Paraburkholderia bryophila: one gene and its partner. The protein of the gene in region 1 interacts with the protein of each later gene in a pairwise test. Links are inferred from orthologs where the notes say so. Each region holds a gene or a part of one and is shown in the gene's direction. Other genes may lie near its edges.

Region 1 (5,481 bases):
CGAGCGCGTGCAGGTCGAGTCGGCTGAAGCCGGCGACATCGTGCTGATCAACGGTATCGAAGAAATCGGTATCGGCGTGACCATCTGCGCACCGGAACAACCGGAAGCGCTGCCCATGATCACCGTCGACGAACCGACGCTGACCATGAACTTCCTCGTCAATTCGTCGCCGCTGGCCGGCCGCGAAGGCAAGTTCGTCACGAGCCGTCAGATTCGTGACCGCCTGATGAAGGAACTGAACCACAACGTCGCGTTGCGCGTGAAAGAAACCGGCGACGAAACCACGTTCGAAGTGGCAGGCCGCGGTGAATTGCACCTGACCATTCTGGTGGAAAACATGCGTCGCGAAGGCTATGAGCTGGCCGTGTCGCGTCCGCGCGTGGTGATGCAGGAAATCGACGGCGTGAAGCACGAGCCGTACGAAAACCTGACCGTCGACATGGAAGACGGCCACCAGGGTGGCGTGATGGAAGAGCTGGGCCGCCGTAAGGGCGAAATGCTCGACATGGCGTCGGACGGCCGTGGCCGTACGCGTCTCGAGTACCGTATTTCGGCGCGCGGCCTGATCGGCTTCCAGTCGGAATTCCTCACGCTCACGCGCGGCACGGGCCTGATGAGCCACACGTTCGACTCGTATCAGCCGGTCCGTGAGGGCGCGGTGGGCGAGCGTCGCAACGGCGTGCTGATTTCGCAGGACGACGGCGCGGCTGTCGCCTACGCACTGTGGAAGCTGCAGGATCGCGGCCGTATGTTCGTGTCGCCGGGCGAGCCGCTGTACGAAGGCATGATCATCGGCATTCACAGCCGTGACAACGACCTGGTCGTGAACCCGATCAAGGGCAAGCAACTGACCAACGTGCGTTCGTCGGGTACCGACGAAGCGGTGCGCCTCGTGCCGCCGATCCAGATGTCGCTGGAATACGCGGTCGAATTCATCGACGACGACGAACTCGTCGAAGTCACGCCGCAATCCATCCGACTGCGCAAGCGTTACCTGAAGGAACACGAGCGCCGCAGCGCAAGCCGTAAGGGCGCAGTGGACTAAGCAGCGCAGTGCACTAGGCACGCAGACAACCGGGCGCCAAAGCCGGTTCGCTGTAGACAAAAGCCGCCTCCGGGCGGCTTTTGTCGTTTCTGCGCCCATGCGGCCTGGTGAAGCCTGATGACCAATTGGCCCCGTTTGCCGCAGAAGACTGTTAACTATCTTGAAAGTAGCCCGAAAGCCCCGTCAGAAAAGGCTTGAGCGGCAATCCGTCTGCTATCTGGAGTATCGGTTCTGTGATATGCTCCCCGGGTGCAAAGTTTTAGGTCCTTCCAAGCAAGACTTGATTCGCGCAATCCGCCAAACGGTCAGGCCGTGTCGCGGAAGGTTCTGTAACCCGCTATTTCTCGAGAAACTCGAAGAAAGGTGAGCGTAAAAATGATGAAGCAATTCCAGTCGAACTCTTATCTGTTCGGCGGCAATGCTCCGTACGTAGAAGAAATGTACGAAGCGTATCTCGACAATCCGGCGTCAGTGCCCGAGAACTGGCGCAGCTATTTCGACGCGTTGCAGAATGTTCCTGCATCGGACGGCAGCAATGCCAACGACGTGGCCCACGGCCCGATCGTCGAATCGTTTGCTCAACGGGCCAAGGCTAACGCCTTCATCCCGCGCGCGGCCACCGGCGGCGAAGACCTCGCTACCTCCCGCAAGCAAGTCTATGTGCAGTCCCTCATCGGCGCATATCGCTTCCTCGGCTCGCAATGGGCCAATCTCGATCCGCTGAAGCGCCGCGAACGTCCCGCTATCCCCGAACTCGAACCCGCGTTCTACGACTTCACCGAAGCCGATCTGGACCAGGAGTTCAGCGCCACGAACCTGTATTTCGGTTTCGAGCGCGCGTCGCTGCGCGAGATCGTCAAGGCATTGCGTGACACGTACTGCGGCACGATCGGCGCCGAGTACATGTACATCAGCGATCCGGAACAGAAGCGCTGGTGGAAAGAGAAGCTCGAGTCGATCCGTTCGACGCCGAATTTCTCGAACGACAAGAAAAAGCACATTCTGAACCGTTTGACGGCCGCTGAAGGCCTCGAGCGCTTCCTGCACACCAAGTACGTCGGCCAGAAACGCTTCTCGCTCGAAGGCGGCGAAAGCTTCATCGCGTCGATGGACGAAGTCGTGCGTCATGGCGGCGCCAACGGCGTCCAGGAAATCGTCATCGGCATGGCCCACCGTGGCCGTCTGAACGTGCTGGTCAATACGCTGGGCAAGATGCCGGCGGACCTGTTCGCCGAATTCGAAGGCAAGCACGTCGACGACCTGCCGGCCGGCGACGTCAAGTACCACAAGGGTTTCTCGTCGGACGTCTCGACCGAAGGCGGCCCGGTTCACCTGTCGCTCGCATTCAATCCGTCGCACCTCGAAATCGTCAACCCGGTGGTCGAAGGTTCGGCGAAGGCCCGCATGGACCGTCGCGGCGACGACAGCGGCCTGCAAGTGCTGCCGGTGCAGATCCACGGCGACGCGGCCTTCGCGGGCCAGGGCGTCGTGATGGAAACGCTGAACCTCGCGCAAACGCGCGGTTACGGCACGCACGGCACGCTGCACATCGTCATCAACAACCAGATCGGCTTCACGACGTCGGATCCGCGCGACTCGCGCTCCACGTTGTACTGCTCGGATGTGGTCAAGATGATCGAAGCGCCGGTGCTGCACGTGAACGGCGACGATCCCGAAGCGGTCGTGCTGGCAACGCAGCTGGCTATCGACTTCCGGATGCAGTTCCACAAAGACGTGGTTGTCGACATCGTCTGTTTCCGCAAGCTGGGTCACAACGAGCAGGACACGCCGGCGGTCACGCAGCCGCTGATGTACAAGACCATTGCCAAGCACCCGGGCACGCGCGCGCTGTACGCTGAAAAGCTGGTGCAGCAAGGCGTGATCACCGCGGAAGAAGGCGACGATTTCGTCAAGGCGTACCGCAAGGCGATGGACGAAGGTCACCACACGGTCGACCCGGTCCTGTCGAACTACAAGAGCAAGTACGCGGTGGATTGGGTGCCGTTCCTGAACCGCAAGTGGACCGACGCAGCCGACACGGCCGTGCCGCTCGCGGAACTGAAGCGCCTTGCCGAGCGCATCACCACGGTGCCGGAAAACTTCAAGGTTCACCCGCTGGTCGAGCGCGTTCTCAACGACCGTCGCGCGATGGGCCGTGGCGAAGCCAAGCTCGATTGGGGTATGGGCGAGCACCTGGCATTCGCGTCGCTGGTCGCGTCCGGTTACGCCGTGCGCCTGACCGGTCAGGACTCGGGCCGCGGCACGTTCACGCACCGTCACTCGGTGCTGCACGATCAGAACCGCGAACGCTGGAACGACGGCACGTACGTGCCGCTGCAGAACATTGCCGAAGGTCAGGCGAAGTTCAACGTGATCGACTCGGTGCTGTCGGAAGAAGCGGTGCTCGGTTTCGAGTATGGCTACTCGACCGCTGAACCGAATACGTTCGTCGCGTGGGAAGCGCAGTTCGGCGACTTCGTGAACGGCGCGCAAGTCGTGATCGACCAGTTCATCTCGTCGGGCGAAGTGAAGTGGGGCCGCGTGTCGGGTCTCACTATGCTCCTGCCGCACGGCTATGAAGGCCAGGGTCCGGAACACTCGTCGGCACGTATCGAGCGTTTCCTGCAACTGTGCGCGGATCACAACATGCAGGTCGTTCAACCGACCACGCCGGCGCAGATTTTCCATCTGTTGCGCCGTCAGATGATCCGCCTGTTCCGCAAGCCGCTGATCGTCGCGACGCCGAAGTCGCTGCTGCGCCACAAGGAAGCGGTGTCGGATCTGTCGGAACTCGCGAAGGGCGCGTTCCAGCCGATCATCGGCGAAGTGGACGAAGCCGTCGACGCGAAGAAGGTCAAGCGCGTGGTGGCCTGCTCGGGCCGCGTGTATTACGACCTCGTCGCGCATCGCCGCGAAGCGAAGCAGTACGACGTCGCGATCCTCCGTATCGAACAGCTCTATCCGTTCGCGCACAAGCAGTTCGAATCGGAAATGAAGAAGTACGACAACGCGACCGAAGTGGTCTGGGTGCAGGACGAGCCGCAGAATCAAGGCCCGTGGTTCTACATCGAGCATCACCTGAAGGAAGGCATGAAGGACGGGCAGAAGCTGGCGTACAGCGGCCGTCCGGCTTCGGCCTCGCCGGCAGTCGGCTACTACGCGAAGCACTACGAGCAGCAGAAGGCGCTGGTCGAAGGCGCGTTCGGCCGTCTCAAGAGCTCGTCGATCGCTAAATAAGCAAAACAGACGAACCGGGAAAGCGCAGTGCGCTTTCCCGTGCCGCCTTCTCTGAACTAACGAAAGTTCACAAACGGCAGGCATGGTTCGCAGGCGGTCGTCGTTCCCCGCGCCGTCACCCGATACGTATTCAGGATATTCATAATGGCTATTGTTGAAGTCAAGGTTCCCCAGCTGTCCGAGTCGGTCTCGGAAGCCACGATGCTGCAGTGGAAGAAGAAGCCCGGCGAGGCTGTCGCCATCGACGAAATTCTCATCGAAATCGAGACCGACAAGGTCGTGCTCGAAGTGCCGGCACCCGCAGCCGGCGTGCTCGCGCAAATCATCTCGAACGACGGCGACATCGTCGCCGCCGATCAGGTGATCGCGAAGATCGACACCGAAGGCAAGGCTGGCGCCGCTGCCGTCGAAGCCGAAGTGAAGCCGGCTCCGGTTGCTGAACCGGCACAAGCCGCTGCTCCGGCCGCACAAGCCGCCTCCGCAACGGGTGCGAACACCGCTGCTTCGCCGGCTGCCGGCAAGCTGATGGCGGAGAAGGGTCTGTCGTCGGGCGACGTCGCCGGCACGGGCCGCGACGGCCGCATCACCAAGGGCGACGTGCTGACCGCCGGCGCCCCGGCTGCCAAGGCCGCACCGGCTCCGGCCGCTGCCGCACCGAAGGCGGCCAAGCCGTCGCTGCCGGAAGTCAAGGGCCCGGCCTCGGCCGACCAGTGGCTGAAGGACCGCCCGGAACAACGCGTGCCGATGTCGCGTCTGCGCGCACGGATCGCCGAACGTCTGCTCGAGTCGCAGCAAACCAACGCCATCCTGACCACGTTCAACGAAGTGAACATGGCTCCGGTGATGGACCTGCGCAACAAGTACAAAGACAAGTTCGAAAAAGAACATGGCGTGAAGCTCGGCTTCATGTCGTTCTTCGTCAAGGCGGCGGTTCACGCGCTGAAGAAGTACCCGCTGGTGAACGCGTCGATCGACGGCAACGACATCGTCTATCACGGCTACTTCGACATTGGTATCGCGGTCGGTTCGCCGCGTGGCCTGGTGGTGCCGATCCTGCGCAATGCAGATCAGCTGAGCCTCGCTGAAATCGAGAAGAAGATCGCCGAATTCGGTCAGAAAGCGAAAGACGGGAAGCTGTCGATCGACGAAATGACCGGCGGTACGTTCTCGATCTCGAACGGTGGTGTGTTCGGTTCGAT
Region 2 (4,974 bases), 3.6 Mb from region 1 along the record:
CGCGCGAGCGGATCTGGATTACCACGCCTTACCTGATACCCGACGAGGCCGTGTTCGCTGCATTGCGGCTCGCGGTGCTGCGTGGCGTGGACGTGCGCATTCTGATTCCCAGCCGGCGCGATCACCGCGTGGTGTTCACCGCGTCGAAACTGTATGCGTACGATTCGTTGCGCGCCGGGATCCGTGTCTTCCGTTATCAGCCGGGCTTCCTGCATCAGAAAGTGGTGCTGATCGACAACGTGGCCGCGGCCATTGGCAGCGCGAATCTCGATAACCGCTCGTTCCGGCTGAACTTCGAAATCATGGTGCTGACGGTGGACCGCGGCTTCGCCAAAGAGGTCGAAGCGATGCTGCTGAACGACTTCGCCGAGTCGCGCGAAATCGACCTCACCGAGTATCGGAATGCGAGCGCGCTGCGGCGGGTGTTGATGCATGTGGCGCGGCTGTTTTCGCCGGTGCTGTAGGCGTCGCTTCGACAATTCCGCCTGACGAACCGACTCACTTCGATTTCGATTTCGCTTTCGGCTCTAGCTCCGGCAACACCCACAAATCCACAACACCCAACCCGTCACAACTGCTTTTCAATATCCTCGGTGATCGCCTCGGGCTTGGTCAGCGGCGCGTAGCGCTTCAGCACGCTGCCGTCGCGGCCGATCAGGAATTTGGTGAAATTCCATTTGATCCCTTCGAGACCTAGCAGACCCGGCGCCTCTTCGGTCAGATAGCGGAACAGCGGATGCGCGTTCGCGCCGTTCACGTCGATCTTGTCGAACATCGGGAAGGTCACGCCGTAGTTCTTCTCACAGAAGCTGCCGATTGCCGACGCATCGCCCGGCTCCTGCTTGCCGAACTGGTTGCACGGAAAGCCGAGCACCGCCAGTCCGCGCGCCGCGTAGGTGTCGAACAGCTTCTGCAAACCCGCATATTGCGGCGTGAAGCCGCATTCGCTCGCCGTGTTGACGATCAGCAAAACCTTGCCTTGATACTGCTCGAGACTCACTTCCTCGCCGCCGAGCTTACGTGCCGAAAAAGAATAAATCGATGCCATGTGTGCTCCCCCGTAAAAGCTGCCAGTCTATGCCAAAAGCCGCGCCGGAACAGTCGGCCGAATGGCCGATCCCCGTTGAGCGCCCGGTGTCCGTCCCGGCAGTCTAAAATAGCGTTTTTCTCCAGCCGGCCTCTTCGTGATCCGCTTTAATCAGTTCAGCCTCGCGCGCGGCACCAAGCCGCTCTTCGACAACACCACGTTCACCCTCAACCCCGGCGAAAAAGCCGGCCTCGTGGGGGCGAACGGTGCGGGCAAGTCGACGCTGTTTGCCGTGCTGCTCGGCGAACTGCATGCGGACGGCGGCGACTTTGCCATGCCGCCCAACTGGCAGATCGCTCACGTCGCGCAGGAAACACCGGCCGCCGATAAAACCGCCCTCGCCTACACGCTAGACGGCGACGCGGCCTTGCGCGCGATCGAAGCCGCGATTGCCGCGGCCTCCGCTGCGCATGACGGCGCGGCCGAAGGCGAAGCACACGCGGCTTTCGCCGACGCCGACGGCTACACCGCGCCCGCACGCGCCGAAGCGTTGCTGCTCGGCCTCGGCTTCACGCTCGACCAGACCCGCGAGCCGGTCAGCAGCTTCTCGGGCGGCTGGCGCATGCGCCTGAATCTCGCGCAGGCGCTGATGTGCCGCTCGGATCTGCTGCTGCTCGACGAACCGACCAATCACCTGGATCTGGACGCGATCGTCTGGCTCGAAGACTGGCTGAACCGTTATCCGGGCACGCTGATCGTGATCTCGCACGACCGCGAATTCCTCGATTCGGTCTGCAACGTCACGCTGCATCTGGAGCACCAGCAGATCAAGCGCTACGGCGGCAACTACACGCAATTCGAAGTGCTGCGCGCGCAGCAGCTCGCGCTGCAACAGAGCGCGTATGTGAAGCAGCAGCGCACGGTCGAGCATCTGCAGAGCTATATCAACCGCTTCAAGGCGCAGGCCACCAAGGCACGCCAGGCGCAGAGCCGCGTGAAGGCGCTGGAGAAGATGGAAATGATCGCGCCGGCGCACGCCGAGTCGCCGTTCACGTTCGAATTCCGTACGCCCGATTCCGCGCCCAATCCGATGATGGTGATGGAAAACGTGCGCTGCGGGTATCGCAACGAAGACGAAGGCGTCGAGATTCCGATCGTCGAGCACGTCATGCTGTCCATTCAGAACGGGCAGCGCATCGGCCTGCTCGGCGCGAACGGCCAGGGCAAATCCACGCTGATCAAAACGCTCGCCGGCACGCTCGCGGCGCTCGGCGGCCATGTGCGCGAAGGCAAAGGGCTGCGGATCGGCTACTTCGCGCAGCATCAGCTCGAAACGCTGCGCGCCGACGACACACCGTTGCAACACGTCGCGCGTCTCGCGCCGGACACGCGCGAGCAGGAATTGCGCGACTTCCTCGGCAGCTTCAACTTTTCCGGCGAAATGGCCACGTCGAAAATCGCGCCGTTCTCCGGCGGCGAAAAGGCCCGCCTCGCGCTCGCGCTGATCATCTGGCAAAAGCCGAATCTGCTGCTGCTCGACGAGCCGACCAACCACCTGGATCTCGAAACGCGGCACGCGCTGACCATGGCGCTCGCGCAGTTCGAAGGCACGCTGATTCTGGTGTCGCACGACCGGCATCTGCTGCGCGCCACGACCGACCAGTTCATGCTGGTCGCGAAACATCGTCTGCAGGAATTCGACGGCGATCTCGACGACTACCGCGACTGGCTGCTGCAACACGCGGCCGAACAGCGCGCGGCGATCAAGGCCGGCGCGGCGGCAAGCAACGTGGACAGCGGCGCGGACAACGGCGTGAACCGCAAGGAACAGCGGCGTCTCGAAGCGGAAACGCGTCAGAAGCTCGGGCACCTGAAAAAGCCGCTGCAAAGCCGCATTGCCAAGATCGAAAAGGAAATGGACGCGCTCAACACGGAGAAGTCGACACTGGATGCATTCGTCGTCGATCCGGCCAGTTACGAGCCCGAACAGAAGAGCAAGCTGACGGAGGCGATCCGCCGTCAGGCAGATGTGAACGCGCGCCTCGAAACGCTCGAAGCCGAATGGCTCGAGACTCACGAGGAACTCGAGCAAATCGGCTAACGGCAGGCGGTTTTCGATCCGCGCCGGTATCGACGGGAGGTTGGCCTTGTCATCCGCGACAGCATCATCCGTGTCATCGTCCAACGCGGCGCCGCCCGCGCTGCAAGGACTGCGCGTGCTCGACCTGACGCGCCTGCTGCCCGGCCCGGTCGCCGCGTTGCGGCTCGCTGAACTCGGCGCCGACGTGCTGAAGATCGAAGCGCCCGGCGCGGGCGACCCGACCCGCACGATGATGCAGTCGTCGAGCGACCGGGTGGCCGGACGGCCTGGCGCGTTCTACCGGCTGGTCAATCGCGGCAAGCGCGAGACCCGTCTCGACCTCAAGTCCGACGCCGGCCGCAACGTGTTGCGCGCACTCGCGGCTGAATCGGACGTGCTGATCGAAAGTTTCCGGCCCGGCGTGATGGAGCGGCTGGGCCTGGGCTACGAGACGCTGCGCGCGCTCAATCCACGGCTCGTCTACTGCGCGATCAGCGGGTATGGCGCGAGCGGCCCATTCGTCGATCATGCCGGCCACGATCTGAACTACATCGGCTATGCGGGTGTGCTCGAACAACTGGCGAGCCGCGACGGCACGCCGATCCTGCCGAATTTCCAGATCGCCGACCTGCTCGGCGGCGCATTGAGCGCGGTCACGCAGATTCTCGCCGCGTTGTGGCAGGTGTCGCGCGGCGGCGAAGGCCGCTTCGTCGATGTCTCGATGACGCACGTCACCCACGCGCACAACGTCGTCGCCCAGGTCTCACTCGCCAACGAAGGCGCGGCGCCCGCCGCCGGCGCCGGTCTGCTGAACGGTGGCGTACCCTGCTACAACCTGTACCGCACGCTCGACGACCGCTGGCTCGCGGTCGGTGCGCTCGAACTGAAGTTTTGGGAAACCCTGTGCATGGCGCTCGACCGGCCTGAATGGGCCACCCGTCACTGGAGCCTCGGTCAGGCGATCGGCGGCCCGGACGCCGCCGCGCTGACGCAGGAACTCGCCGGGGTGATCGGCAAGCGTGCGCTGAAAGATTGGGTTCTGCTGCTGGAGCCGCTCGACTGCTGCGTTTCGCCGGTGCTGACGGCGGCGGAAGCCGCGCAGCACCCGCTGTTCAATCCGCAGGCTTATGCGGCGGCGTTGGCGGCCGCAGCGGAGGCTGAGCGCGCCATCGAAGCGAAGAAAAAGAAGAAAGAGCAGGCTGACCTGCAGCCGCGCATGGAATTACGGCGCGGGTTCAACTGAGTGCGGGCCTTGGCGCCTAGGGCCTGAAACCTCGGGGCTCGGGGCTCGGAACCCAAGACTCTTAGCCCAGGGCTCTTACAAAGCACGCACCTCTTACAAACCACGCGCCCCTCAACGCCGCACTACCGCCTGTCGCGGCAGCGTCTGACGCGGCGTCTTCTCGTCGTCGTACAGCACGTACTTGCGGCCTTCCACATGACGATTGATCGTGGCGCGCACCTCGGCGGCCGTGGCATCTTCGGCCACTACCCGGCGCGAAATCTGCCCGGTGGTATCGATCCACTCGACGATCCGGCAGGCGCCGCCCCAAGGCTGCCGAATCGGTGCGGAGACGCGGCAACCGCGCACCTGGATGGACCGATCGACTACGGTTTCACATGACTGTTTCAAGGCGTGATCCTTTTTCTGGCGTCTGAAGCGATGCATACGGCAATGCAATACGCTTGCAGCTTAGGAAAAAGGGTTGACCGGCAGGTTACAGCCAATATGGAGATATTTACCGGCCATTACCGCCAGGCGCAGTCCGCACGGCGCCCGCCGGCGCCGGAAGCCCGTCTATTCGAGCGTGCGGACCCGGTCGATCGCCTGCTCGAGCCGATCGACCGCAACGACCTGTAAGCCTTC

Evidence for each region.
Region 2: the proteins of GGD40_RS05055 (region 1) and GGD40_RS21220 interact in binary tests that used the Escherichia coli proteins (3 or more experiments, as listed by UniProt). The link is inferred for Paraburkholderia bryophila from one-to-one orthologs.

The regions. Positions count from the first base shown.
Region 1 is NZ_JACCAS010000001.1:1,115,740-1,121,220, reverse strand. What follows is about bases 1,042-4,482. They hold GGD40_RS05055 (2-oxoglutarate dehydrogenase E1 component), read left to right. Parts: upstream 1,042-1,420; coding sequence 1,421-4,282; downstream 4,283-4,482. Other genes in these bases: odhB (2-oxoglutarate dehydrogenase complex dihydrolipoyllysine-residue succinyltransferase), read left to right, coding at 4,427-4,482; typA (translational GTPase TypA), read left to right, coding at 1,042-1,045. In the rest of the region: more of typA, read left to right, coding at 1-1,041; more of odhB, read left to right, coding at 4,483-5,481. UniProt on the Escherichia coli protein: E1 component of the 2-oxoglutarate dehydrogenase (OGDH) complex which catalyzes the decarboxylation of 2-oxoglutarate, the first step in the conversion of 2-oxoglutarate to succinyl-CoA and CO(2).
Region 2 is NZ_JACCAS010000001.1:4,709,745-4,714,718, reverse strand. The notes cover bases 723-3,656. They hold GGD40_RS21220 (ATP-binding cassette domain-containing protein), read left to right. Parts: upstream 723-1,184; coding sequence 1,185-3,128; downstream 3,129-3,656. Other genes in these bases: GGD40_RS21215 (CaiB/BaiF CoA transferase family protein), read left to right, coding at 3,229-3,656; GGD40_RS21225 (glutathione peroxidase), read right to left, coding at 723-1,048. Outside these bases: cls (cardiolipin synthase), read left to right, coding at 1-464; more of GGD40_RS21225, read right to left, coding at 569-722; more of GGD40_RS21215, read left to right, coding at 3,657-4,350; GGD40_RS21210 (DUF2866 domain-containing protein), read right to left, coding at 4,462-4,740; DNA repair protein RadA, read right to left, coding at 4,906-4,974. UniProt on the Escherichia coli protein: Genetic data indicate it may be involved in ribosome assembly or function.